DNA from 2 places in the Pseudomonas sp. KH_024_B2 genome. Region 1 is predicted to be linked to the other one. Evidence: riboswitches for the same ligand, from Rfam matches in the RefSeq annotation. Region 1 holds a riboswitch; the other holds the start of a gene.
The links. A riboswitch is a leader RNA that binds a small molecule or an ion and turns the genes downstream of it on or off. The one in region 1 is predicted to bind cobalamin.
Positions count from the first base shown of each region.

Region 2: it holds a riboswitch for cobalamin, as region 1 does, so the genes downstream of both, cobO (cob(I)yrinic acid a,c-diamide adenosyltransferase) here and cobW (cobalamin biosynthesis protein CobW) in region 1, are expected to answer to the same signal.

Region 1 is NZ_CM174502.1:3,665,983-3,677,002, reverse strand. Features, by position in the region: gene cobM (precorrin-4 C(11)-methyltransferase) at 1-656, opposite strand, end outside; gene AC3I0A_RS17050 (cobalamin biosynthesis protein) at 738-1,151, opposite strand; gene AC3I0A_RS17045 (CbtA family protein) at 1,157-1,849, opposite strand; gene AC3I0A_RS17040 (CbtB domain-containing protein) at 1,861-2,055, opposite strand; cobalamin riboswitch at 2,155-2,382, opposite strand; cobalamin riboswitch at 2,572-2,788, shown strand; gene cobW (cobalamin biosynthesis protein CobW) at 2,882-3,958, shown strand; gene cobN (cobaltochelatase subunit CobN) at 3,962-7,735, shown strand; gene AC3I0A_RS17025 (magnesium chelatase ATPase subunit I) at 7,993-9,000, shown strand; gene AC3I0A_RS17020 (vWA domain-containing protein) at 9,054-9,665, shown strand; gene AC3I0A_RS17015 (phospholipase D-like domain-containing protein) at 9,892-11,020, shown strand, end outside.
Region 2 is NZ_CM174502.1:4,394,586-4,412,055, forward strand. Features, by position in the region: gene olsB (L-ornithine N(alpha)-acyltransferase) at 1-84, shown strand, start outside; gene AC3I0A_RS20525 (lysophospholipid acyltransferase family protein) at 84-878, shown strand; gene AC3I0A_RS20530 (acyl carrier protein phosphodiesterase) at 1,006-1,590, opposite strand; gene AC3I0A_RS20535 (ArsR/SmtB family transcription factor) at 1,745-2,047, shown strand; gene AC3I0A_RS20540 (MFS transporter) at 2,072-3,238, shown strand; gene AC3I0A_RS20545 (alkene reductase) at 3,260-4,309, shown strand; gene AC3I0A_RS20550 (hypothetical protein) at 4,387-4,509, opposite strand; gene AC3I0A_RS20555 (MFS transporter) at 4,506-5,714, opposite strand; gene AC3I0A_RS20560 (MarR family winged helix-turn-helix transcriptional regulator) at 5,767-6,171, opposite strand; gene AC3I0A_RS20565 (adenosylcobinamide-GDP ribazoletransferase) at 6,345-7,076, opposite strand; gene cobC (alpha-ribazole phosphatase family protein) at 7,079-7,651, opposite strand; gene cobT (nicotinate-nucleotide--dimethylbenzimidazole phosphoribosyltransferase) at 7,648-8,703, opposite strand; gene cobU (bifunctional adenosylcobinamide kinase/adenosylcobinamide-phosphate guanylyltransferase) at 8,700-9,221, opposite strand; gene AC3I0A_RS20585 (cobyric acid synthase) at 9,372-10,823, opposite strand; gene cobD (threonine-phosphate decarboxylase CobD) at 10,820-11,812, opposite strand; gene cbiB (adenosylcobinamide-phosphate synthase CbiB) at 11,805-12,713, opposite strand; gene bluB (5,6-dimethylbenzimidazole synthase) at 12,710-13,360, opposite strand; gene AC3I0A_RS20605 (cobyrinic acid a,c-diamide synthase CobB) at 13,357-14,802, opposite strand; gene cobO (cob(I)yrinic acid a,c-diamide adenosyltransferase) at 14,799-15,410, opposite strand; cobalamin riboswitch at 15,488-15,723, opposite strand; gene AC3I0A_RS20615 (hypothetical protein) at 15,879-16,463, shown strand; gene AC3I0A_RS20620 (class I SAM-dependent methyltransferase) at 16,622-17,284, opposite strand; gene AC3I0A_RS20625 (C40 family peptidase) at 17,308-17,470, opposite strand, start outside.

The DNA.
Region 1 (11,020 bases):
GCCGTACGGCGAAATCCCTTGGCCTGAACCTTTTCCGCGATATCCGCCAGCGTACCAATGGCCCAGTCCTGATCCGGCCAGGTGGCGCGATGAATCACTGCAATCGGGCAGTCCACACCATAGTGCGGGACCAGTTCGGCAATGATCTTTTCCAGATGATTGACCCCCAGATGAATCGCCATGGTCGCTCCATGCTGCGCCAGGCTGCCGAGTTCTTCCCCGGCCGGCATCGCGGTTTTGTCGGCGTAGCGGGTCAGAATCACGCTCTGGGACACATCCGGTAGCGTCAGCTCCGCGCCCAGCAGCGCCGCGCAGGCGGCCGTCGCGGTCACGCCGGGAACAATTTCAAAGGGAATATCCAGCTCGCGCAAATAGCGAATCTGCTCGCCAATCGCACCGTACAGGCCCGGATCGCCGGAATGCACCCGGGCCACGTCCTGGCCTTTGCCGTGGGCGGTCTTGATCAGGTCGATGATCTGCTCCAGGTGCAGCTCGGCGCTGTTGACCAGCTGTTCTGCCTGGTGGCCTTCCAGTACGGCAGCGGGCACCAGGGAGCCGGCATAGATGATGACCGGGCAACTGCGGATCAGCCGCTGGCCTTTGATGGTGATCAGTTCCGGGTCGCCGGGACCTGCGCCGATAAAGTAGACGGTCATGGCGGTTTCCTGTGCAAAGTCGTGGCGGCAGCTCTTCAGATGAAGATTGCTCATGATCAAGGGCGGGGATTATCGAGGATTTTACTGAGCAGACGCCAATGCAAAGGTGGCCTGGGCGTATTTTTGTCGCGTGATCAACAGTTTGGCCGGGTTTTGCGCCAGCTGTTCGGCGAGTGCCAAAGCCGCGCTTTCGGCCACGCCGTAGCAGCCGGTGCGTTCAAAGGCGATCTCTGAGCGGTGACTGAGTTGGGGTTCGTAGGCAGCGAGTTGCGCACTAGTGAAGATCGTCAGCGGCAGCGCCAATTGCTCGGCCAGCTGAAGCAGGCCAGGTTCATCGCGTTTCAGGTCGATGCTGGCCAGGGCCCGGATCGCTCGAAGCTCGATGTTATAGGCCTGCAACGCCTGATCGAGCAGCGCCCGCAGCGTGCTGGCGGGGCAGCCACGCTGGCAGCCCAGGCCGACCACCAGGGTCGGCGCTGTGCTGATCGGCGTCATGCGCGTTACTGACCTGCGCTTTTGCGGCGGAACAACCAGGCGCTGATCAGGCCCAGGGCCAGCCAGAACGCCGCGTTGGTCAGCTGCGAAGCGATTTTGAATTGGGCTTCGAGCGCTTCCGGGGCGAGCATCGAATGCACTTCGGGCTGTGGTGCACCAATGATGTGCGGCACGGCCAGAGTCGCCACGCCGAGAATCTTCAGCGCCCAATGCTTGCCGAACACGATCAGCGCGATACCGACGGCGGTGGATGCCGCGGTACCGATCCACCAGATCTGCCGCTGCGCCAGGTCAGCTGCGGCAGTACCCGGCAGCTCGGGCGGCAAGCCCATGGTCGGCGCCAGGCAGAAGGTCGCGTAACCGGCCAGACCCCAGAGCAAACCCTGAGAGGTACGGTTCGGTGCGCGCAGGGTATAGAGGCCGGCGAGCATCAGGGCGAAACCGACCGCCACCACCAGATTGCCACCGGTGGTCGACAACACGCGCTGCCAGCCGTCTTCCGGCCCCCAGGCTTCGGCGTCATGGCTGTGAGCGGCAACAGCGCCTTCAGCATGTTCGTGAACTTCGGCAGCCGGAGCATTTTCGTAGGTTTCCGCCTGGAGAATCAGCGGCGCGACCCAGAAGCTTTGCAGCAGGGTCAGCAACAAGGCGGCGAGCAGCCCGGTGAAACCTGCGGTTTGCGCGATTCGCTTGATCATGTCAGCAGGTCTCAATGGCACGGAAAGGCGGAGCTGTGACGGGTGTCGTGGGCGGCGTTGTGCACCGCTTCGATGTGCGAGAAACCGGCGAAGTACACAAGGCACGCGCCCAGAATCGATGCGCCGATAGCGGCAACCAGGCGTTGGCTCAGGGTGGATGTAGTGCTGCTGGCGTCTGTGTGGCGGGTGCTGGTGATGATCGACATGGCGCTTCCCTCTGATGTGTCAGCGGGTGAATGGAGCGCATGGAAACCCCGCAAGACAGGCATGCAGAGGTCTGAACAGCGCCCGCCCACCGCGGGTTTGTTATGTGTGTGTAGCGGGCCGGTCTCCGGGCTCGCGAGGGGCAGGGCTTGCACCCGAACCTGCAGGAGTCGCCTTCCCATGCCGTACTGCTGGCACAGTGGATCTGACTCTTCACTCGCTTACCGTTGCGGGGGCAGCACCGGACTGATCAAGGCTTTGAGTAAAGCACATGACGCACCGGTTTCCCGTTTCACCCTGTGAAGGGCACCCGTAACAAGGTGTGAAGGAGAACATGAGCAGGGGATGGGCGTCAATTGGCAAGGGTTCTCACCTGTTAGACCGAGGCGTCCCCTTCGCGGGCAAGCCCGCTCCCACAGGGATACTCGGTCAACATGTGGGAGCGGGCTTGCCCGCGAAGGGGCCAGTACAGTCACCACAGATCTCAGCTTGAACATTGACCCGCCCCCCAGCACTGCGTAGCCTTGCGCTTTCGAGGTTCTTCGGTGCTCGATCCGAAGCTAAGAAGGGAACGCGGTCAATGCCGCGGCTGCCCCCGCAACTGTGAACGGTGATGTTCGCTGCCACGCCACTGCAAACCCCGTCCAAAGGGTTCGCGGGAAGGCGCAGTGAATGCCAGGTCAACAAGACCGGCACACCGTCAGCCAGGAGACCTGCCTCGTCCAGATTCTCACTACAACCGGGCGGGGTGATCCGGTGGCGAACTCTTGCGCCCCTATGCGCGCGGTTGTCGTCCCGTATGCCCGCCACCTTGCCAAAGGGCATCCGATGAAAACACTGGCCAAACTTCCCGTCACCATCGTTACCGGCTTCCTCGGCTCGGGCAAAACCACCTTGCTGCGGCACATGCTCGATAACGCTCAGGGTCGGCGCATCGCGGTCATCGTCAATGAATTCGGCGAGCTGGGCATCGACGGCGAGATCCTCAAGCAATGTTCCATCGGCTGCACGGAAGAAGAAGCCAGCGGCCGCGTCTATGAACTGGCCAACGGTTGCCTGTGCTGCACCGTCCAGGAAGAGTTCTTCCCGGTGATGCGTGAACTGGTTGCCCGTCGCGCCGACCTGGACCACATCCTCATCGAAACCTCTGGCCTGGCCCTGCCGAAACCGCTGGTGCAAGCCTTCCAGTGGCCGGAAATTCGCAGTGCCTGCACCGTCGACGCGGTGATCACCGTGGTCGACAGCCCGGCTGTAGCCGCCGGCACCTTCGCCGCGTTCCCGGATCAAGTCGACGCCCAGCGCAAGCTCGATCCGAATCTGGACCACGAATCGCCGCTGCATGAGTTGTTCGCCGACCAATTGGCCAGCGCCGACCTGGTGATCCTCAACAAGGCTGACCTGATCAGCCCTGAAGATCTGGCCAAAGTGCGCCTGGAAGTCGCCGAAGAACTGCCGCCGGCGGTAAAAATCATCGAAGCCAGCAGCGGTCGTCTGTCGCTGGACGTTTTGATCGGTCTGGGCGCCGGCTCCGAAGAGCACATCGACAGCCGTCACAGCCATCACGACCATCACCACGGCGACGCCGACAGTGAAGGGCATGATGATCATGACCATGACGCTTTCGACTCCATCTCCATCGAACTGCCTCAGGCCGACGAAAGCCTGCTGCTGGACGCCCTGACCCAACTGGTGGTTCAGCACGGCATTCTGCGGGTCAAAGGCTTCGCGGCGGTCCCGAACAAGCCGATGCGCTTGCTGGTCCAGGGCGTGGGCACGCGTTTCGACAGACACTTCGACCGTGCCTGGCGCGCCGATGAGCCGCGGGCAACGCGCCTGGTGCTGATCGGCCAGGAGCTGGACGCGGTGCTGATCGAAGCGCAGTTGCGCGCTGCACTCAGCGTCTAAGCCATGCATCTGCTCAGGACCCAGCCCGGCGGTTTCGTGTCGGATGACAACATTGCCGACCTTGGACAAACGCCCGCCGAGCTGGTGATCCTGTGCAGCGGCGACTCCAGCCTGGCGCTGCTCGCCGAAGCTGCGCAGCAGCTGCCGGACGACTATCCAAGCCTGCGTCTGGCCAACCCGATGCAGGTGCAGAATCACGCTTCGGTCGACCTGTATGTCGATGAGGTGTTGCGTCACGCCAAAGTCATCCTGATCTCGCTGCACGGCGGGATCGGTTATTGGCGTTACGGCATCGAGCGCCTGGTGGAGCTGGCCGAGCAGGGCGTGCAGCTGATTCTGGTGCCGGGTGATGATCGTCCCGACCCTGAACTGAGCGACCTGAGTACGGTGGCCGCCGAAGACCGCGATCGGCTTTGGCACTTTCTGCGTCAGGGTGGCATGGGCAATGCGCTGGATCTGTATCGCTGCCTGGCCAGTCGCTGGCTGGGCCGCGATTATCCATGGGCCGAACCACAAGTCCTGCCGCGCACGGCGATTTACCATCCCCACAGAAGCAACGCCGCACTCAGAGATTGGCAGGCCGACTGGCACGCCGATCAGCCAGTGGCGGCGGTGTTGTTTTACCGCTCGCACTTGCAGGCGGCGAACACCGCTTTCATCGATGTTTTCTGCCAGCGCTTGCAGGCGGCGGGGCTTAACCCGTTGCCGATTGCGCTGGCCAGTTTGAAAGAGCCCGGTTGCCTGGCGGTGGTCGAGGACTTGCTGGATGAAGTCTCAGCTTCGGTGATTTTGAACACCACCGGTTTTGCCCAGTCCAGCCCTGAAGCGCCGCATCTGCGGCCGTTCCGGCGCAATATTCCGGTGATCCAGGCGATCTGCGCCCAAGACAACGAGCCCGGCTGGCGCGCCAGCGAGCAGGGCCTCGGGCCGCGCGATCTGGCCATGCACATCGCCTTACCGGAACTGGACGGGCGCATCATCAGTCGCCCCATCAGCTTCAAGGACCTGGCCTGGCGCAGTGAGCGCAGCCAGTCGGATGTGGTCTGCTACCGACCGCAACCGGAACGTATGGACTTCGTCGCCGAACTGGCGCGGCGCTGGATCGAGCTGGCGCGAGTGCCGAACAGCGAAAAGCGTATCGCGCTGATTCTGGCCAACTACCCGACCCGCGACGGCCGAATCGGTAATGGTGTGGGTCTCGATACCCCGGCCGCTGCGTTGAATATCCTGCGGGCGCTGCACGCCGAGGGTTATCCGCTGCCGGCTGATTTGCCGGAAAGTGGCACGGCACTGATTCAAGCGCTGCTCGGCGGAGTCAGCAACGACCTGGAGACCATCGACCAGCGACCGTGCCAGCAAAGCCTGGCGCTGGACGACTATTTCTCGATGTTCAACGCCTTGCCTGAAGCCAATCGCAACGCGGTGCTGGAACGCTGGGGCTCGCCTGACAGTGACCCGATGTTTCGCGGCGGGCGGATGATGATCGCTGGTCTGCGCTTCGGCCTGACCTTTGTCGGTATTCAACCGGCGCGGGGTTATCAGGTCGACCCGAGCGCGGTCTATCACGACCCGGACCTGGTGCCGCCCCACGGTTATCTGGCGTTCTATTTCTGGTTGCGGCAAACCTATGGCGCCCACGGGGTGATTCACGTCGGCAAGCACGGCAACCTCGAATGGCTACCGGGCAAGGGTGTCGGTCTTTCGGAAAACTGCTGGCCGGACGCGCTGCTGGGGCCGTTGCCGAATATCTATCCGTTTATCGTCAACGACCCGGGTGAGGGCGCCCAGGCCAAGCGGCGCACCCAGGCGGTAATCATCGATCACCTGATGCCGCCGTTGAGCCGCGCCGAAACCTACGGCCCGCTGCGCAATCTCGAACTGCTGGCCGACGAGTATTATGAGGCGCAGATGCTTGATCCGCGCCGCGCCCGTGAGTTGCAGCGCGATATTCTGAAACTGGTGCGCGAAACCCACATCGACCGCGAACTGCAGCTGGACGAACAGCTCGACAGCGACGCCGACGCCGCAATCTGGCTGCCGCGCCTCGACACCTATCTGTGCGACCTGAAAGAGTCGCAGATCCGCGACGGCTTGCATGTGTTCGGTGAGTCGCCCGTTGGCCGGCTGCGCATCGATACCCTGCTGGCGTTGTTGCGCATTCCCCGTGGCGATGGACGCGGTGCGCAGTCGAGTTTGCTGCGGGCCTTGGCCAAAGCCTTCGAACTGGGCTTCGATCCGCTGGACTGTGCGTTGGCCGAGCCCTGGGTCGGGCCGCGACCGGTTGCGCTGCAAGCACTGAGTGATGAGCTGTGGCGCACCGCTGGAGACAGTCGCGAGCGTCTTGAGCTGTTTGCCGCGCAGTTGATCGAGCGAGCGTTAAGCGCGGATGTCGACACCTTGAACGAACCGGGCTGGACCGAGGTAAAGGCGATCGTCGACAGCCTGCGCGAAGTCGTCGCCCCGCGTCTCGACGCCTGTGGCCCGGCAGAAATGCGCGGGCTGCTGGATGCCCTGAGCGGGTGTTTCGTTCCGGCCGGTCCCAGCGGTGCACCGAGTCGTGGACGGCTGGATGTGCTGCCCACCGGGCGCAATTTTTTCTCGGTGGACGTGCGCAACCTGCCGACCACCACGGCCTGGCGTATCGGTTTTCAGTCGGCGAACCTGATTCTTGAGCGGCATTTGCAGGATCACGGCGACCACTTGCGTCAGCTCGGGCTGTCGGTCTGGGGCACGGCGACCATGCGCACCGGTGGCGACGATATCGCCCAGGCCATGGCGCTGATGGGCGTGCGCCCGGTGTGGGCCACTGGCAGCCAGCGGGTCGATGACTTTGAAATCCTGCCGCTGAGTCTGCTGGACCGGCCGCGGGTGGACGTCACCTTGCGGGTTTCCGGGTTCTTCCGTGATGCCTTCGCCAACCTGATCCGCCTGTTCGATGCGGCGGTGCAAGCCGTGGCCGCGCTGGACGAACCGGATGACATGAACCCGCTGGCGGCCAAGGTCCGCAGTGAGCGTGAGGCGCTGGTGTTGTCCGGGCTGGACGAGGACGCTGCAGCGCGTCAGGCCGGTTGGCGGATATTCGGTGCCAAACCCGGTGCCTACGGCGCGGGCGTGCAGGGTGCTATCGACGGGCGTCTGTGGCAAAGCCGCGAGGATCTGGCCGAGGTTTATCTGAACTGGGGCGGCTACGCCTATGGCGGTTCCGATGAAGGCACGGCGGCGCGCGAACAGTTCGCCCAGCGTTTGAGCCAGGTCCAGGCAGTCCTGCAAAACCAGGACAACCATGAGCATGACCTGCTCGACTCCAATGACTATTACCAGTTCCAGGGCGGCATGCTCGCCGCCGTGGAAAGCCTCAGTGGCGAGCAGGCTGCCAGCTACCATGGCGACCACAGCCAGCCCGACCTGCCGAAGATCCGCACCTTGAAGGAAGAGTTGAACCGGGTGATCCGCTCCCGGGCAGCCAATCCCAAGTGGATCGAAGGGGTTAAACGCCACGGCTATAAAGGTGCTTTCGAACTGGCGGCGACCGTGGATAATCTGTTCGCGTTCGACGCCACCACGCAATTGATCGACGATCATCAGTACGCCTTGCTGGCCGATGCCTATTTGCTCGACCCGTCGACCCGCGAGTTCGTTCGGCAGCACAACCCCCACGCCTTGCGCGACATGACCGAACGCCTGCTCGAAGCCCAGCAGCGCGGGATGTGGAGTGAACCGGGCGAGTACCGCGAGGCGCTGGAGAATTTGTTGCTGGATATCGAGGAAGAGGGATGAGCGCTGGATAATGGCGGGCGCTGACTGTGGCGAGGGAGCTTGCTCCCGCTCGGCTGCGAAGCAGTCGTAAACCGGCAGCTGCGTTCTATCTGAGGAATCGCGGTGACTGATTTTAGGGCCGCTGCGCGACCCAGCGGGAGCAAGCTCCCTCGCCACAGGTTCTGCGCTCGGCGCATATTTTTCTTAACCGACCGTCATTAGGGCTTGCCCGCGAAGACGTAATAACAGACACCGCCGATCACGACCGAGACCCGAACATGAGCGATACCCCACATTTCCCGCTGTCCGCCGTGGTCGGCGCCGACGCCTTGAAGCTGGCGCTGTGCCTGACCGCCATCGACCCGAAGATCGGCGGCGTGCTGATCGAAGGTCCGCGGGGCATGGCCAAATCGACCCTGGCCCGTGGTCTGGCGGATCTGCTGGCCAGCGGGCAGTTCGTCACCTTGCCGCTGGGCGCCACTGAAGAGCGTCTGATAGGCACGCTGGACCTTGACGCCGCACTGGGCGAAGGTCGGGCGCAGTTTTCTCCTGGCGTGTTGGCCAAGGCCGATGGCGGCGTACTCTATGTCGATGAAGTGAATCTGCTGCCCGACCATTTGGTTGACCTGCTGCTCGACGTGGCCGCCAGCGGCACCAACCTGATCGAGCGTGATGGCATTTCCCATCGGCATTCGGCGCGGTTCGTGCTGATCGGCACCATGAACCCGGAAGAGGGCGAATTACGTCCGCAATTGCTCGATCGTTTTGGTCTGAACGTGGCCTTGAGCGGGCAGACGCCACCGACAGAGCGCGGCCAGATCATTCGTCGCCGACTGGATTTCGACAGCGACCCACAAGGGTTTTGCGCCGAGTGGGAAGACCAACAGCATGCCCTGCGCGAACGTTGCCAACAGGCGCGCTTAGCCTTGGCGAGCATTCCCCTCGACGATCAAGCCCTGGAGCAGATCACTGAACGCTGCTTTGCTGCCTGCGTCGACGGGCTGCGTGCCGATCTGGTCTGGCTGCGGGCGGCTCGCGCCCATGCTGCGTGGCGAGGTGCGCAGGCGATTGCCGAGGAAGATATCGACGCAGTAGCGGAATTCGCCTTGCGCCACCGGCGTCGCGAGCAGTCGCCGCCTGCGCCAGGCCAGGCCAACGCGCCGCAGGCTCAATCCGCACAGAATCCCGATCCGAGCGAAGGCCAGGGCCAATGGGGCGAAATGCCCGCGCACGCGCTGCCGGTCGGCGCTCGACGTGAAGTCCCGAGCTGGCCAAAAAAGCCCTAGGCATTCGCCCTCGATCTGATGCGGGGGCGGATGCCAAACCCCGTGCGGGACGGCTGGACAATGGCAGGCAGGGCAAGAGTCATGCAGCGCGTGGCGGTTCGATCAACTGGCCGGGCACCTTGCTCAACGGACGGCCGCGCCAGCGCGAGGACTTGCTTTACCGCCTGCGCAGTCGTTCGCCCCATGAGCTGTGGCTGATCATCGTCGATGCCTCGGCTTCGACTCGTCGTCATCGGGCCCTGAGCGACGCCAAAGGGTTGCTGGCGCAGCTGTTCGATGATGCTTATCGCCAGCGGGCGCGACTGGCATTGCTGACTGCCAGTGGTCACTCGCCGAAATGGCAGGTGCAAGGCCTCAAGGCTGCAAAAGGCTTGAGCCGTTGGCTCGATGCTCTGGGCGCAGGCGGTGGCACGCCGTTGCTGGCTGCGCTGGATGAAGCGGTCGAGTGGTTGGCGTTCAGGCGAAAGCGTTTTCCCGCGGAGCAGCAGCGGGTGTTGCTGTTGACCGATGGCCGCTTGAAAGACTGGCCTGTATTACCGACGCTCAGTTGCCCGGGGTTGCTGGTGGATATCGAGAGAGGTCCGATTCGATTGGGGCGGGCCAAAGAGTTGGCAACCGGGTTGCAGACGGATTATCGGCATATCGATGATTTGCTGCCGGGTTGAAATCTCTGTTGTCTGTTATGCCCTCATCGCGAGCAAGCTCGCTCCCACATTGCGTTTTTGGTGTACATGAAATTTGCGGCAATCCAGATCCAGTGTGGGAGCGACGGTGCGGCGATCCGACCTGCTCGCGATAGCATCACCTCGGTTATAGATAAAACCCGACATCTGGATCCCTGCTTAACCCACAGCACCTATGCTGTTGAGCAATCAATCAAGGGAATGAACCATGCGCGTACTCGCCCGCAACAGTCAGGACGACTTTCGAGTCAAAGCCTATGCCGGTACCAATGGGGTGTTACTGGCCATGGACCTCACCGAGTCTCGCCGCAAAGGCTTGCTGGGGTTTGCCATCGAGAAGCAGCAAGGCAACAAGCCCTGGCTGTTTCTGTTCAACAGCCTGACCTTCCCCGGCAAGGCTCACACCTTCCCTCAGTACCACGCCACACCGAGCGATATCGCGCCGTTGCAGAAGTTTCGCTGGGCCGACTACGCGGTCAATCCCGGCACCACCATCCACTACCGCGTTTATCCGGCCTACGGTAGCGCCGATGCGCCGCAATTGGGCGAACCGCTGGAAGTGACCATCACCTCGGACAACGGTCAACCGCAGGGCCAGCGGGTCATCTTCAATCGTGCGGTGGCCGCCAGTCAGGCGTTCTCGCGTAAATTCGCCGATCTCGACGCACTGCTCAGCGCTAACAAGAACCTACCCATCGAAGCCTGGCCCGACGCACCGCGCCAATGGCTGGAAAACGGTTTGCTGGGAGCGCTTTTGGGTTTTATCGAGCGCGCCGTCGACGCTCAATGGGCGCTGGATATCGCCATCTACGAGTACCAGTTGCAGTCGATCATCGAGGCGGTCAACGCTGCGTTCGCCCGTGGGGTGAAGCTGCGAGTGCTGTATCACGCGCAGCCGGATGACGACGACACCTTGATAAACGAAGCCAGCCTGGAACAGATCCCCGCAGCCAACAAGCGTGGGCGCGTCACCCATAACATTTTTCATAACAAATTCATCGTGCTGAGCAAACTTAACCCGTCGAATGAGTACGAGCCTGAAGCAGTGCTCTGCGGCAGCACCAACTTCACGCCCAACGGTGTTTATCGTCAGGCCAACGTCGTGCATGTGCTGGACGACGCTCGCGTGGCCACCAGCTATCTGCAAGTGTTCGAGCAGATCTGGGCCGCGCCGGCCGATGTCGGTGCCACCCGTAAATGGCTCACGAAAAACAATCCTATGGCGCCGACACAAGCGTTGTTCGCCGGTTTTTCCCCGCGCACAGGGCAAGGCGACTTGCATGAGTTCGTCGAGATCATCAACGCCGCGAAGAAGGATGTGTTGTTCGCCACTGCGT
Region 2 (17,470 bases), 730 kb from region 1:
TTCCAGGTTGCCGACGTGTTCATCCTGCTCAAACGTGACGAGTTGTGCCCGCGCTACGCACGGCACTTCAAGGCGGCAGTCTGATGAGCCGGTTGCGGGTGTACGCGCGAATTGCGCGAGTGCTGGTGGTGGTCGCGCTGGGGTTGAGCATGGCCAGCGTATTCGGTCTGTTCGAGCGCATGGGCATGGCCAACTCCATGGTCCGGCGTCAGCGCTGGTCGCGGTTTTTCATGGCGCGCCTGGGCAATGCCCTGCCCTTTCGCGTGACCGTTCAGGGTGAACTGCCGCAACAGCCGATGCTGTGGGTCAGTAACCATGTGTCATGGACCGATATCCCGCTGCTCGGCATGCTGACGCCGTTGTCGTTTTTGTCCAAAGCCGAAGTGCGCACCTGGCCAGTCGCCGGTTGGTTGGCGGCCAAGGCCGGCAGTCTGTTTATCCGTCGCGGTTCGGGCGACAGCCAGTTGATCCGCAAACAGATGAGCCGTCATCTGGAACAAGAGCATCCGCTGCTGATGTTCCCGGAAGGCACCACCACCGACGGCCGTTCGCTGCGCACCTTCCATGGCCGCTTGTTGTCCGCCGCCATCGATGCCGACGTTGCGCTGCAACCGGTGGCCATTCGGTACTTGCGCGATGGACAGGTCGATCCATTGGCACCGTTCATTGGTGACGACGACCTGCTGTCACACCTGATGCGGCTGTTCGCCAATGATCAGGGTGAGGTAGAAATTCACCTGCTCAAACCCATTGCCTGTCACGGCCAGGAACGTGCGGCGTTGGCCTTTCAGGCGCAGCAAGCGGTGCAAAAAGCCTTGTTTGGTGAGGTTGTTGAGTCTGCTAAACCTCGGCGTACCGGCGAGCTGATCGCGGCCTGACCCGATCCTGTGCCAATGCACTGAACCTGTGGGAGCGAGCTTGCTCGCGAAGAACGATGACGCGGTGAATCTGGCAGACCGCGTCGCCTGATTCGCGGGCAAGCCCGCTCCCACATCACCGCTCTGCTCAAGAATGTATTCGCAATTGGTTTTGCGAGAACACCTGCAACTGCGGATAAAACACCCGAAAATCCTCGCTCAACGGCTGATACAACTGTTCCAGCTCCCGCATGGCGCCAGCCAACTCCTCCGGCCGCGTCAACCGTCGCGAGATCCCCCGCAGCACCTGCTCCAGCACCGCAAAATCCCGATACGAACCCAACCAGTCGTTCGCGGCCATATGCGGCGCGATCTGCGCCAGTCGCCCTGGCAACTGCGGTTCGGCGGCCAACACCCGGTAAACGTCGGAGGTGAAGTCCTCTAGCGGCCGGTCGGCATACAAGGTCCAGTCCCGGGCCAGACAGTGATCGAAAAAAACATCGAGCACGATGCCGGCGTAACGCCGCCGCGTCAGCGAAAACCGCGACAGCGACACGTCCACCAGCGGATGGCGATCGGTAAACATGTCGATACTGCGGTGCAACTGGATCGCCGCCTCGATTTCCGGATCGAACTGCCCTTGCAGCCGACCTTTGACGAAGTCGCCATACAGACTGCCGAGCAGTTGACCCCGGCGCTGACCGCCAAGGTGCAGGTGTGCGAGATAGTTCATAGAGCGCAGCTTAGCACCGTACATCCAATATCGTTATAACTCGATATATCGATTTTCGCGACGCTCAGAGCAAAATCATATTTGTATATCGCGAAATACCGATTTAAAGTTCGCCCCATCGCGATATAACGTTTTACTCACCCCGAGCACTGCCATGTCCATCGACCTCGACGAAATAATAAAAGCCCTGGCGCACCCAGTACGGCGAGAAATCCTTCACTGGCTCAAAGACCCGACCGTCGAGTTTCCCGACCAGAGTCACAGCAACGAGCACGGCGTCTGTGCCGGACAAATCGACCAACGCTGCGGCCTGTCGCAGTCGACCGTGTCCGCGCATTTGGCGACCTTGCAGCGTGCCGGTCTGATCAGCAGCCGGAAAGTCGGCCAATGGCACTTCTTCAAACGCAACGAGGAAACCATTCAGGAATTCCTCCGCGCCATCAGCAAAGAGCTCTGACCCAGAGTTCCACAAGGATTTGACATGCCCCTCTCGCTCCTCATTCTGGCCCTGAGCGCCTTCGCCATCGGCACCACCGAGTTCGTCATCATGGGCTTGCTGCCCGAAGTGGCGGCTGACCTCGGTGTGTCGATTCCCGGCGCCGGCTGGCTGGTGACCGGCTACGCCCTGGGCGTGGCCATCGGTGCGCCGTTCATGGCACTGGCCACCGCCAGACTGCCGCGCAAGGCTGCTCTGGTTGCGTTGATGGGCATCTTCATTATCGGCAATCTGCTCTGTGCCCTGGCCAGTGACTACGACGTGCTGATGTTCGCCCGGGTAGTGACGGCTCTATGTCACGGCGCCTTCTTCGGCATCGGTTCGGTGGTAGCTGCCGGCCTGGTACCGGCCAACAAACGCGCTTCGGCGGTGGCCTTGATGTTCACCGGCCTGACCCTGGCCAATGTTCTCGGCGTACCGCTGGGCACCGCGCTGGGCCAGGAAGCCGGCTGGCGTTCGACCTTCTGGGCGGTGACGGTTATCGGTGTGATTGCGCTGATCGGCCTGATCCGCTTCCTGCCGGCCAAGCGCGATGAAGAGAAACTCGACATGCGCGCCGAACTGCGCGCCCTCAAAGGCGCCGGTATCTGGCTGTCCCTGAGCATGACCGCATTGTTCGCCGCCTCGGTCTTCACCTTGTTCACCTATGTCGCACCGCTGTTGGGCGAGGTCACCGGTGTCTCGCCACGCGGCGTGACCTGGACCCTGATGCTCATCGGTCTGGGCCTGACAGTCGGCAACATCATCGGCGGCAAGCTGGCTGACAAAAACATGGCTGCGACGCTGATCGGTGTGTTCATCAGCATGGCGGTGGTGTCCACCGTGCTGACCTGGACCAGCATTGCAGTGATTCCAACCGAAATCACCCTATTTCTCTGGGCCACCGCGTGCTTTGCCGCCGTGCCGGCCCTGCAAGTGAACGTGGTGACCTTCGGCAAGGCCGCACCGAACCTGGTGTCGACCCTGAATATCGGCGCCTTCAACATCGGCAACGCTCTCGGCGCCTGGGTCGGCGGCAGCGTGATTGCCCACGGTTTCGGCCTGACCAGCGTGCCTCTGGCCGCTGCAGCACTGGCGGTGCTCGCACTGCTGGTGACCCTGATTACTTTTCGTCAGAGCGGCAATGCCGAACTGGCCCCCGCTACTAACTGATCGCTAAAAGAGAGCTATTTCATGACCACTATTTTCGATCCGATCAAACTCGGCGACCTGGAGCTGGCCAACCGCATCATCATGGCGCCGCTGACCCGCTGCCGCGCCGATGAAGGTCGTGTGCCGAACGCGCTGATGGCCGAGTACTACGTACAACGCGCTTCCGCCGGTCTGATCCTCAGCGAGGCCACCTCGGTCACGCCGATGGGCGTGGGCTACCCGGACACCCCCGGCATCTGGTCCAACGACCAGGTGCGCGGCTGGAGCAACGTGACCAAAGCGATCCACGGCGCGGGCGGCAAAATTTTCCTGCAACTGTGGCACGTGGGTCGGATTTCCCACCCCTCGTACCTGAACGACGAAGCACCGGTCGCGCCGAGCGCTATCCAGCCTAAAGGCCATGTCAGCCTGGTTCGTCCATTGGCCGACTTCCCAACTCCGCGCGCCCTGGAAACCGCTGAAATCGAGGACATCATCGACGCTTACCGCGTGGGTGCCGAGAACGCCAAGGCCGCCGGTTTCGACGGTGTGGAAATCCACGGCGCCAACGGCTACCTGCTCGACCAGTTTCTGCAAAGCAGCACCAACCAGCGTACCGACCAGTATGGTGGTTCCCTGGAGAACCGTGCACGCCTGATGCTCGAAGTGACTGACGCGGCGATCGACGTCTGGGGCGCGGGTCGCGTGGGTGTGCACCTGTCACCCCGTGCCGATCTCCATGACATGGGCGACGACAACCTGTCCGAGACTTTCACCTACGTGGCTCGCGAACTGGGCAAACGCGGCATCGCCTTCATCTGCTCGCGCGAGCAAGAAGCCGGCGACAGCCTCGGTCCGCAACTCAAAGAAGCCTTCGGCGGCCCGTACATCGCCAACGAGAGCTTCAGCAAAGACAGCGCCAATGCCTGGCTGGCCAGCGGCAAGGCCGATGCGGTTGCCTTCGGCGTGCCTTTCATCGCCAACCCGGACCTGCCGGCGCGCCTGAAAGCCGATGCGCCGCTGAACGAAGCGCGTCCAGAGCTGTTCTACTCCAAGGGCCCGGTCGGCTATATCGACTACCCGGTGCTGTAAGCAAAACCTGTTAAATCAAAAAGCCCCGATTCGAAAGAGTCGGGGCTTTTTGGGTGGTCGGCCCTAACAAGTAGCCCTTAACAAGTACCCATGCCCAACTGCATCAGCGCCAAACCGCCCTGATGCCAACCCCACCAGGCCAACGCCAATAGCAGCGCGCCGACACTCAAGCCGACGCACCATGGCCAGAACCTGCTCACGCCGCACTCACTTGCGTTTGCAGACGCGCAACCGGCCGTTCACGCACCGGCCAGTTCAACGCAGCGGCCAACACACTCAAGAGAATCGCCACCTGCCAGATCAAGTCATAGCTGCCGGTTCGGTCGTAGACAACCCCACCCAACCAGCCACCCAGGAACGACCCCAACTGGTGGAACAGGAACACGATACCGCCGAGCATGGACAGATTTCGCACGCCGAACAGTGTCGCCACCGTGCCGTTGGTCAGCGGTACGGTCGACAGCCACAAGAAACCCATGGCCATGCCAAACAGATAAGCGCTCATCTGCGTGACTGGCGCCCAGAGGAACAGGCCGATCACCACCGCACGCAACAGATACAACCCGGTCAGCAGGCGCGGTTTTGACATCCGTCCGCCGAGCCAGCCTGCAGTGTAGGTACCGAAGATATTGAACAGGCCGATCAGCGCCAACACCGTGGTGCCCGTGGTGGCCGGCAGATGCTGATCCACCAGATACGCCGGCAAATGCACGCCGATAAACACCACCTGAAAACCACAGACAAAAAAACCGAACGCCAACAACCGGAAGCCCGAGTGCGAACATGCCTCACGCAAGGCTTCGGACAAGGTTTGCTCATGGCCGAATACCGGCAACGGGTTGTCCTTGAGCATGCTCACCAACGGCACGATCAACGCCACCAGCAAACCCAGCGCCAACAGCGCCGTCGACCAGCCAAGCCAGCCGATCAACCCGAGCGTGCCGGGCAACATGGCGAACTGCCCAAAGGAGCCGGCAGCACTGGCGATACCCATGGCCATGCTGCGCTTCTCAGGAGCAACGGCACGCCCGACCACGCCCAGAATCACCGAGAACGAAGTGCCCGACAGACCGATCCCAATCAGCAAACCGGCACTCAGCGACAACGACCAGGCCGAGTCGGAAAGGCCCATGAACACCAACCCCAGAGCGTACAACACGCCACCGATCAGTACCACTTTCGCCGCGCCAAACCGGTCGGCCAGCGCACCGGTAAAGGGTTGCGCCAGGCCCCAGATCAAATTCTGCAAGGCAATGGCGAACGCAAACACCTCACGCCCCCAGCCAAACTCATTACTCATCGGCGCCAGAAACAGTCCGAAGCCATGCCGCACGCCCAAGGACAACGCGAGGATCAGCGCACTCCCAAGAAGAACCCAACCGCTGGTACGCCACATCGATGTCATTGTTGTTCTCCGCTAACGGGTATATACCCGCTTATGATCGGACTTAATTGCTTTACGCAAGTTCGTCCAGCAAGGCCAGCAAGGTTTCCCGCTTCTCTACACCCAGTTTCTCGATCAAACGCTGTTGCGCCGCTTCCCACGCCGGCAAGGCCGCCGCCAGACGTTCGCGCCCGGTTTCGGTGAGCAGCACGACACGGTTGCGATGATCCTCACCCTCGACCAGCGTGACCAGACCTTCGCCCTCCAGCACCCGCAGATTACGCCCCAGGGTGCTGCGGTCCAGGCCCATGGCGTGGGCCAGGGTCGAGATGCTGGGTTGGTCCAGGCGTTGCAAATTACACAGCAAAGAATACTGCGCAACGTTGATCCCGAAGCCGTCGAGGGCGCCGTCGTAATGCCTGCTGACGCCTCGAGCGGCGCGACGCAGGTTGGTGCATAAACACTGAGAGGGAAGCATAGTGCGTGTATATACCCGTGGTTAAATGAAAGCAAGTTTTGCCGCTACCTTTGTAGCGTCTGATCGATAGCAATCGCGAGCAGGCTCGCTCCCACACTTGGTGTGTGAACGGCGCAGAACTAATGTGGGAGCGAGCCTGCTCGCGATATGGCAGACCAGTCAGAAAATACCTGTCAGACCAACGCCAATCCCACCAACACCGCCACTTCCAGCAGCTCCAACAAGGCGCCTGCCGTATCACCCGTAGTCCCCCCCAACCGCCGCATCATCACCTGCCGCAACCAGAAGAACCCCACTACCGCCAGCGCCACGGCAAACACGCCACTGAACCCGGCGATCAGCACACAAACCAGCGCACTCAGCAGCAATACCTGCTTGCCGGCCACACGCGGCAGATGATCCGCCAGCGCCTGTCCCAATCCACCGGGTCGCACGTAAGGCGTGCTCAGGAACAATCCGAGCAATGCGCTGCGGCCGATCAACGGCGCCAGGATCAACGCAACGCTGTGCTGCTGCTCGATCAGCGCCAGCAGCGCGGCGAACTTGAGCAACAGCACCAACACCAGCGTCACCACCGCAATCGGCCCGCTGCGCGGATCCTTCATGATGGTCAGGGTTCGCTCGCGATCACCAAAACCACCGAGCCAGGCATCGGCGCTATCGGCCAGACCATCCAGATGCAAACCACCACTGAGCAAGACCCAGGCGCTCAGCAACAACGCGGCGTGCAACACCGACGGCGATCCGCCGAGCACCCAGTTCAACGCCCACAACACTGCGCCAAACAGCAACCCGACCAGCGGATAAAACAGCAACGAACGGCCCAGTTCCTGCGGCTGCGGCATGCCTGGCAGACGAATCGGCAAACTGCTGAGAAATTGCGCGGCGATCCAGAAAGGCAGCATGCTCAGATCCCTTCGCTCAACACGGCATGGGCCTCGACCCGCAGCGAAAACAGCGCACCGTGGCCGACTTCGACATTGAGCAATTGCTCGCGGGGCAAACCCCGAGCCTGAGCCAGCAGCAAACGCATCACTCCGCCATGGCTGATCAACAACACCCGCTCACCGGCATAGGCTTGATGCAGCCGTTCGACCGCCGCCAGCACCCGCGCCGAAAACGCTATGACCGGCTCGCCCTCAGGTGGAGTGAATCCGTACGGATCCGCCCAGAACAGGCCCAAGGCTTGGGCGTCGGTTTCCATCAGTGCCGCTGCGCTCTGCCCTTCCCAGGCACCGAAATGCAGTTCTTGCAGGTCTTTTTCCAGTTGCACCGGCAAGCCAAGGCGCTCGCCCAGTTCCTCGGCGAAACGTGCGCAACGCTGCAACGGCGAGCTGACCAGCCGATCCCACGGCCCCAAGGCCTGCACGGCGGCGCGCATCTGCTCCCAGCCCTTGGCCGTCAACGCGTCATCCAGACTGCCGCGCAAACCGCCACCGAGTTCGGTTTCGCCGTGGCGCAGCAGGTCCAGTCGCATCATGCCGGGCGATCCGCCACGGCCGCTTCGGCGAAGGTCGCCATCTGCCCGTGCAGGTCGCAGGCCAGTCGCAACAACGGTACCGCCAACGCGGCGCCACTGCCCTCGCCCAAGCGCAAACCGAGGTCCAGCAACGGTTCGGCGCTCAAGGCCTCCAGCACATGCCGATGACCTGGCTCGGCACCGCGATGGCCGAACAGCAACCAGCCGCGACAGGCCGGATTCAAGCGCACCGCGACCAACGCCGCAACGCTGCAGATGAAGCCGTCCACCAGCACCGCCACGCCTTCCTGGGCGCAGGCCAGATAAGCCCCGACCAGCGCCGCGATCTCGAAACCACCGAGGTTGAACAGGGTCGGCAAGGCATCACCGCGCTGGGCGGCATGCAGCACCAGGGCTCGCTCGATGACCTGCGCTTTATGGCTGACGCCCGCGGCATTCAGCCCCGTGCCCGGCCCGGCCAGATGCGCCACCGGGCAATCCAGTAGCGCGCAGGCCAAGGCGCTGGCAGCGGTGGTGTTGCCAATGCCCATCTCGCCGCCGATAAACAGTTCGGCACCGGCCGCAATGGCGCGGCGCACGCTGTCACGTCCGGCCTCCAGAGCCAGTTCGCCCTGGGTTTGAGTCATGGCCGGGCCATTGACGAAGTTCTGTGTACCCGCGCCAATGTTCAGGTGACGCACGCCCGGCAGGTTCAGCGAAGGGGTGACGGTGCCCAGATCGACCACTTCCAGCTGCGCGCCCAATTGCCGCGCCAACACGCTGATGGCCGCACCGCCGCTGACGAAGTTATGCAGCATCTGCCCGGTGACTTCCTGAGGGAACGCCGAAACGCCTTCGGCGACGACACCGTGGTCACCGGCAAAAATCGCAATCCACAGTTGATTCAGACTCGGTTTGACCCGCCCCTGCAACCCGGCCAATTGCACCGCAACGCTTTCCAGTTGCCCAAGAGAACCGGCCGGTTTGGTCAGTTGCTGCTGACGGGCCGCCGCCTGCTCGTAAGCCTGCGTGTCGATCGCTTGGCACGGGTTCAGCCACCAGGAGTTACTCATAACGCAGTTCCTTTCAAAGTCAGGGGCAGGCCAGCGACGGTCAATACGACACGCTGACAGCGTTCAGCCAGGGCTTGATGCAACCAACCGGCTTCATCGACATAGCGGCGAGTCAATTCGCCCAGCGGCACGACACCCAGCCCGGTCTCGTTGCTGACAAAAATGATTTCACCCGGCAACAACGCCAGGCATTCCAGCAGCGCTTCACGCTCAGCGGCCAGACGCTCGGGGTTGTCCAGCATCAGCAGATTGGTCAGCCACAACGTCAGGCAATCCACCAGCAGGCAACCCTCGGCGCTCGCGGTTTCGCGTAGCACGCGGGCCAGTTCCAAGGGCTCTTCGATCAGCGCCCATTCGGCGGGACGACGGGCACGGTGATGGGCGACCCGCTCGTTCATTTCGCCGTCCAGCGGCTGGCTGGTGGCGATGTACGTCACGGCCAGGCCGCTGTCGGAGGCGAGTTTTTCCGCCAGACGACTTTTACCGGAACGGGCGCCGCCGAGGATCAGTTGCAGCATGTCTTAAATCCTTAATTTAGCGGTGAGGCCACTGGCCCCATCGCGAGCAAGCTCGCTCCCACATTTAATCCGTGCAGGGCACAGAATTGCGGCACAACGAAAATCCAATGTGGGAGCGAGCTTGCTCGCGATGAGGCCATAACAGTCGGCCTAAATCCCACAGAGCTCCCGCAAAAGCCCGGTATCCAAATGCTGTTCCACCAAATCAGCCAAGCGCTCGATATCGCGTTCGCGCAAGGCGTGGTAATCCACCTCCTGCACATCCTGCAAACCCGCCCAACGCAACAGCGCACTGCAGGCCGCCGGCGACTCGAACAGGCCATGCAGATAAGTGCCGAAAATCTGCCCGTCCTCGCTTTGCGCGCCATCACTGCGACCGTCGTCCAGCTGCACCGCAGCCAGCTCCAGCGCGGCACCGGTGGTGACCCCGGCATGAATTTCATAACCGCTGACGGGCGCGTCTTCCAGGGCTAAATGGCCACGGACGTTGCGCAGTTGTTTCTCTTCTTCAAGGACCGTGGCAAATGCCAACAAGCCCAGACCTTTACTGGAACCCGCCGCGCCTTCAAGGCCTAGCGGGTCGTGCAACTGCTCGCCGAGCATCTGCAAACCACCGCAGATCCCCAGCAACTTGCCGCCGTACCGCAGATGCCGGGCGATGGCCGTGTCCCAGCCGTTGGCGCGCAGGTACGCGAGGTCGCTGCGCACGCTCTTCGAGCCGGGGAGAATGATCAGGTCAGCGCTCGGAATCGGCTGGCCGGGGCCGACGAATTGCAGGTCGACTTGCGGGTGCAAACGCAGTGGATCGAAATCGGTGTGGTTGCTGATACGCGGCAAGACCGGCACCACGACTTTCAGCACCTGCTCAACCTTGTCGGTCTGACGCTGATCGAGGCCGTCTTCGGCTTCCAGATGCAGGTCCATGACATACGGCAACACACCCACCACCGGTTTTCCGGTGCGCTCTTCAAGCCAGTCGAGGCCCGGTTGCAGCAAGGCAATGTCGCCACGAAAACGGTTGATGATGAAACCTTTGACCCGCGCCTGTTCGCTGGCCGACAACAACTCCAGAGTCCCCACCAGATGGGCGAACACCCCGCCGCGATTGATATCGGCGATCAGCAGCACCGGGCAATCCACCGCTTCGGCAAAGCCCATGTTGGCGATATCGCCGGCACGCAGATTAATCTCGGCCGGCGAGCCTGCGCCTTCGACCATCACCACCGGGTAAGCGGCACTCAAGCGTTGATGGGAGGCCAACACCGCCTGCATGGCGATGGCTTTGTAATCGTGATAGGCCACGGCATTCATGCTGGTGACCGCACGACCATGGATGATCACCTGCGCGCCGGTATCGCTGTTGGGCTTGAGCAGCACCGGATTCATGTCGGTGTGGGGTTCAAGATTCGCGGCCTGAGCCTGTACCGCCTGGGCCCGACCGATTTCGCCGCCGTCCGCCGTTACCGCGCTGTTGAGCGCCATGTTCTGTGGTTTGAACGGCACGACGCTGATGCCCTGGCGGGTCAGCCAGCGGCACAACGCCGTTACCAGGGTACTTTTACCGGCGTCCGAGGTGGTGCCTTGCACCATCAGCGTGGTCATGATGCTTCCTTGCTGTAGGCCTCGAAGGCTTGTTCGAGGCGCAGCCAGTCGGCTTCATCGCCCGGCAAGCCGAAACGCAGGCTGCTGTTGTGGGTGAAAATGCGCAGCAGAATGCCGCGTCGGGCCATGAACTCGTGCAACTGTTCCGCGTGGGAGGTGATCAGCCATTGGAACAAGGCGCAACCGCCTTGCGGTTTGAACCCATGGCGCTCCAGCAGTTGCGCCAGGCGTTGACTGGCCTCTTCACTGCGCAGGCGTTGCCGGGCATGCCCGACCGTATCGCGCAGGCAAACCTGCCCCACCACCCGGGTCGGCCCGCTGACCGCCCACGGCCCGAGCTGTTCGGCGAGCAATTTGAGCAGCTTGCGCTCGGCCAGCACGAAACCCAGTCGTACACCGGCCAGGCCGAAAAACTTGCCGAATGATCGCAGGACGATCAGCCCGACTTGAGTGGCATGCGCAGCCAGGCTCAGGTGCGGTGTGTTGTCCATGAAGGCTTCATCGACCACCAGCCAGCCACCGCGCTGCGCCAGTCGCGCATGCCAGTCGAGCAGGCGATCCGGGGTCAGGCTCAGACCGGTCGGGTTGTTCGGGTTGACCACCACCAGCACGTCGAGGTTGTCGAGAAAGAAGTCGACTTCCTGTTCCAGCACTTCTCGCACGATGTAGCCGCCGCGGCGCCAGGCCTCGGCATGTTCGGCGTAACAGGGCGAGAGCACGCCAACCTTGCCGGCGCGGCGCAAACGCGGCAGCAACTGGATCGCTGCTTGCGAGCCCGGCACCGGCAGCACTTGAGCGGCACCGTAGTAATCGCAGGCCGCCTGTTCGAGGCCATCATCGGTTTCCGGCAAGCGTGCCCAGGCCCGTGACGGAATTTCCGGTACCGGCCACGGCCAGGGCGCGAGGCCGCTGGACAGGTCCAGCCAATCGGTTTCGGCAATGCCATAGTGCAGCGCCGCCTTGCGCAACCGTCCACCGTGCTCAAGCATAGAATTCAGCCCCCACGCAGAGAATCAGCAGCCATAACCACACACCGCGCCGCACCAGTTGCCAGCCTCGGTCGATGGAGTCAGCGTCGGCAGGCAGCCCCTCGCCCAGTTGCGGACGCTGATGCAGTTCGCCGTGGTAGATTGCGGCCCCGCCCAACTCTACGCCCAGAGCACCCGCGCCCGCCGCCATCACCGGACCGGCATTCGGGCTGTCCCAGGTGGATCCCTGAGTCCGCCAGCATTTCAGTGCCAGACGCGTCTTGCCCAATAACGCGTAGGTCAAGGCAACCAGACGAGCAGGAATATAGTTAAGAGCATCGTCGATTTTCGCCGCCGCCCAACCGAAGCGTTCGAAGCGTTCATTGCGATAGCCCCACATCGCATCCAGCGTATTGCTCAGGCGATACAACACCACGCCCGGCGCACCGGCGACGGCAAACCAGAACAACGCGGCGAACACCGCATCGCTGCCGTTTTCCAGCACCGACTCGGTGGCGGCCCGGGCGACTTCCGTTGAATCGAGCTCACTGGTCTGACGGCTGACCAGATAGCCCACTCGCCGCCGGGCTTCGTCCAGGTCATCGCTGCGCAGGGCTTGAGCGACCGGCTCGACATGCTCGCCGAGGCTGCGTAAGCCAAGGGCGCAATACAGCGCGAGGATCTCGACCAGCCAACCGACATAGGGCAGCCAGGAAAGGGCCGTCGCCAACAGGGTCAGCGGCAACACCGCCAGCACCCAGGCGGTGACACCATGACTGCGCCAGCCGCGACCAGCGGAGTTGAAACGTTGCTCGATGCGATCGGCAAAACGGCCGAACGCCACCAGCGGATGCCAGCGTTTGGGTTCGCCCAGCAGCGCATCCAGCGCGACTGCAGCGGCACTCAACAACGCCACACTCATTGACTCACTCCCCAATAATTTTCATACAGCAATTCACTCAGCGGACGCGGCTGCGCCCAGCCTTCGAGCATCAACATGGGCGCCGGATAAAACGCTTTCACCGGTCCCAGACACAACACCGCCAAAGGTTTTGCCCCGGTCGGCAGACCGAGCAGATCGGCCAGCGCCTGGGGCTCGAACAACGACACCCAGCCCATGCCCAGGCCTTCGGCGCGAGATGCCAGCCAGAGATTCTGAATGGCACAGGACAACGACGCCATGTCCATTTCCGGCAAGGTCCGACGACCAAAGATATGCCGCTCGCGATCATCCATCAGCGCAGCGACCAGCACCTCGGCGCAGTCGTTGATGCCTTCGACCTTCAGCTTCATGAATTCGTCGGAACGTTCGCCCAGCGCCTCGGCGGTGCGCACGCGTTCTTCTTCCACCAGCTGCTGAATCTTGCCGCGCAACGGGCGGTCAGTGATGCGGATAAACCGCCACGGCTGCATCAGGCCAACGCTGGGGGCTTGATGGGCGGCTTCGAGCAGGCGGCTGAGCAGTTCAGGCTCGACGGTGCCGCCAGCGAAGTGGCGCATGTCGCGGCGTTCGCCGATGGCTCGGTAGACCGCCGCGCGTTCGTCCGCAGAAAATGCGTTGTCAGTCATGGCCTCTTCGCGAGCAAGCTCGCTCCCACAGTGAATTGCGTCGCGCTGTCCGTTGAGTACGACTCTTCTGCAAGCAAGTCGGCTTTCCCAGGGAGTACGCGGTCGAATGTGGGAGCGAGCTTGCTCGCGATAGCGGTTTGCGCGCCAGGCGCAAACAGCGCGGCCACCGCAGAGGGATTGGAAGGAAAGTAGAAGTGCACATAAGAGGCAGTCATTCGACCTTCACGGTAGACCGCTTCAGCGCCACGTCCACCGTTGGGGCTCAGACCACGGGCAATCGGCGCAAGCTCGGTGCTGGTCAGCGAGTGGTGATAGGTGTGACCGCGCAACGAGCCTTCCGGCAGATCAACTGCCTGCAAGGCCAAGGCCGCCAGGCGCTTTTGCATCACCGCGTCCCCCGCCAGCAAGCCCAGCAGTTCGGCGCGTTGTCCCTCGACATCGGTCAGGGAGTCGAGCAGATACAACATGCCGCCACACTCCGCCAGCAACGGCTTGCCCGCCCCGTGGTGCGCGCGGATCGCCGCCAGCATCGTGGCGTTTTCCGCCAGCGCCAGATGATGCAATTCCGGGTATCCGCCCGGCAGGTACAAACTGTCAGCTTCAGGCAGTTCACGGTCATGGATCGGCGAGAAGAACAGCAACTCGGCGCCCATCGCCCGCAGCAGATCCAGACTCGCGCCGTAGGTAAACGCGAACGCTTCATCGCGGGCCACGGCAATCCGCACACCGGTCAATAATGGCTCGGCGACGACGACCTCAGGCGCAGCGAACTCGACCGGCGGCGGCAACGCCACTTCGCAACTGCCGGCCAAAGCTTCGGCCGCCGCGTCGAGGCGCAGGTCCAGATCATTCAGTTCGCTGGCCTGCACCAGGCCCAGGTGCCGGCTCGGCAGTTCGATCCCGGTTTCCCGGGACAATGCGCCATACCAGCGCAAGCCCTCGGTCAGGCTGCCTTCGAGCAATTGCGCATGGCGCAAGGTGCCGACGCGGTTGGCCAGCACGCCGGCAAACGGCAAGTCCGGCTGATAACGCGCCAGGCCCAAGGCCAGGGCGCCGAAGGTCTGGGCCATGGCCGTGCCGTCGATCACTGCGAGCACCGGAACGCCGAAGTGCCGCGCCAGGTCAGCACTGGACGGCGTCCCGTCGAACAGGCCCATGACCCCTTCGATCAGGATCAGGTCAGCCTCGCCCGCCGCTTCCCACAACAGTCGGCGGCTTTCCTGTTCGCCGACCATCCACATGTCCAGTTGATACACCGGCGCACCGCTGGCGCGCTCGAGAATCATCGGGTCGAGAAAGTCCGGACCGCACTTGAACACACGAACCTTGCGTCCCTGATTGCGATGCAAGCGGGCCAGCGCGGCGGTCACGGTGGTCTTGCCCTGACCGGAAGCCGGCGCGGCGATCAATACCGCCGGGCAATGACGTGCATCACTACTCACAGCTCGATGCCTTTTTGCGCTTTGATCCCGGCCTGGAACGCATGCTTGAGCACACCCATTTCGGTGACCGTGTCGGCCAGATCGATCATCTCGGGCTTGGCGCCGCGACCGGTGACCAGCACATGCTGCATCGGCGGGCGAGCCTGCAAGTCGCTGAGCACCTGGTCCAGGTCCAGATAGCCGTGCTTGAGGGCGATGTTCAATTCGTCGAGCACCACCAGGCCGATGGCCGGGTCACGCAGCAGCTCACGGGACACTTGCCAGGCCGCTTCGGCCGCGGCGATGTCACGCTGACGGTCCTGGGTTTCCCAGGTGAAGCCTTCGCCCATCACGTGAAAGCGCACTTGCTCGGGGAAGCGTCGAAAGAACAGCTCCTCGCCAGTGCTGTTGCGGCCCTTGATGAACTGCACCACGCCGCATTGCATGCCATGGCCCATGGCCCGGGCAAGCATGCCGAACGCGGAGCTGCTTTTACCTTTGCCGTTGCCGGTCAGGACCAGCAGCAGCCCGCACTCGTTCGGTGAGTTGGCAATACGCTCGTCGATTACCGCTTTTTTGCGCAGCATGCGCGCCAGATGGCGTTCGTCACGATCGGGGGATTCAGTCATGGCAGCTCTCCACTAGGGTGGATAATGGGGGGCAGGAATAGAAATAGATGGCATAAGCCTGGCATCGCCCACCGTGATGCCGTTGGATGGATCAGGCCGGTCTCCGGGCTCATGAGTGGGTTTACTCCCGGACTGCACGCCTTCCCATGTCGACGTACGACACAGTGGCACAAAGCACAGTCTTGACTCATTTACCGTTGCGGGGGCAGCGCCGGGATCGCTGCCCGTTCTGTTAAAGAACGCACACTCACCGGCTTCCCTGTTTCACTCTGTCGACCCTCGGCCACAGAGCACCTGAAACAAGTCGCGAAGGTTAGAGGGTTGGGGGTGGAGCGTCAATTAAACCCGGGACGCCTGCCCGCGATTATGTGCCGTCGATCAATAAACTGACGCCAATCTTGTGCCACACTGAAAGCAGTGATATCAAATAGCCACAACCCCATCATCACAATAACAAGGGTGAGCAACATGCAAGGCATGATCATCAGCAATCCCAAGCTGGAATTCCTGCGCCCGGTGCTGGAGCGCTGGTTTGACTGTATCGATCGCTACAACCAGGTGCGCGGCGATAACGAATCGCCTTATTGGTTCGATGAACGAGCCAATCTTGGCCTGATCTCGGCTGCCGCCTGGATGGCGGAAATGGTTACCCTGGAACAGACCCCGAGCAAAAAACAGCAGGAAGACGGCGACCGCAACGGGCGTGCCGATCTCTTCATCGCCACCCAGGAAGAACGGGTCTATCTCCAGGCCACCCAGCGCTGGCCGCGGGTCAACAACCTGAATCTCACTCAAGCGCTGGCCGACATCGCTGGTGATGCGAAGAAAATCAGCTACGCCAGCGATCTGAAGCTTGGCTGCCTGTTCGTCGCCCCACAAAAGGCCCAGCAAAGCGCCACTCCCGAAGAACTGCAGGACATGCTCGACGACCTGCAAAAGGAACATACCTGCGCTGTGGCCTGGTATTTTCCTTACGCCTACCGCAAATTGCGCAATGAAGCCGGCAACTATCATCCGGGCATCGCCGTGCTGCTCAAAGAAGCGCGCGGCTGAGAGATTGATCCCTCCGGCACGGCGGCCAAGTGAAGCAATCGAGGCCGAACACATAACCTGTGGGAGCGTGGCTTGCCCGCGAAAAACGATGACGCGTAATGCCTAAAAAACCTCGGTGTTCGCTTCGCGGGCAAGCCCGCTCCCACAAAGGCTATTGCCTACCGCTTGCGGCACAACGTCAGCCCATCGCCTAACGGCAACAGCGACAAGTCGACACGCGAGTCATCCTTCAAGGCGCGGTTCAGCGCCTGGATGGCCCGGGTGTCTTCACTCTCGGGATTGACCTCGAGCACCCGCCCGCTCCACAGCGTGTTATCGAAAATCGCCAGGCCGCCGCTTCGCAGCAAACGCAAAGCGCTCTCCAGATAGGCCGGATAATTGGCTTTGTCGGCATCGATGAAGATCAAGTCGAAACAGCCGCCCTGCCCTTGCTGCTCGATCTGCGCCAGGGTTTCCAGCGCAGGTGCCAGGCGCAAATCAATCCGCTGCGCCACACCCGCCTCCTGCCAGTAACGGCGGGCGGTGGCATTGTAATCACCGGGGATATCGCAACAGATCAAGGTACCCTCTTCCGGCAAAGCCGAGGCCATGCATAAGGCGCTATAGCCGGTGAAAGTGCCGACTTCCAGCAAGCGCCTGGCGCCGGTCAGCTTGACCAATAACGCAAGGAACTGGCCCTGCTCGGGCGCCACCTGCCAGCGGGCCATGGGTAGCGCTTGGGTTTCGTCACGCAAACGACGCAACAACGGCGTTTCGCGCAGGGAAACCTCCAGCAGGTAACTGTAGAGGGCATCATCGAGGTTAAGCGTGCGAGCGGTCATGACAACCTCTGCGAAGGTGCGACCTAAGGGTTGCGCGCCAGATGCTCTGGCTGCAATACCCGCTTGGCGCTGAGATAGGCTTTCTGCCAATAGGCTTTGGACAGACTGTCCAGCTTCACCGTTCCGCCGGTGGCCGGCGCGTGAACAAATCGACCTTCGCCGACATAGATCCCGGCGTGGCTGACC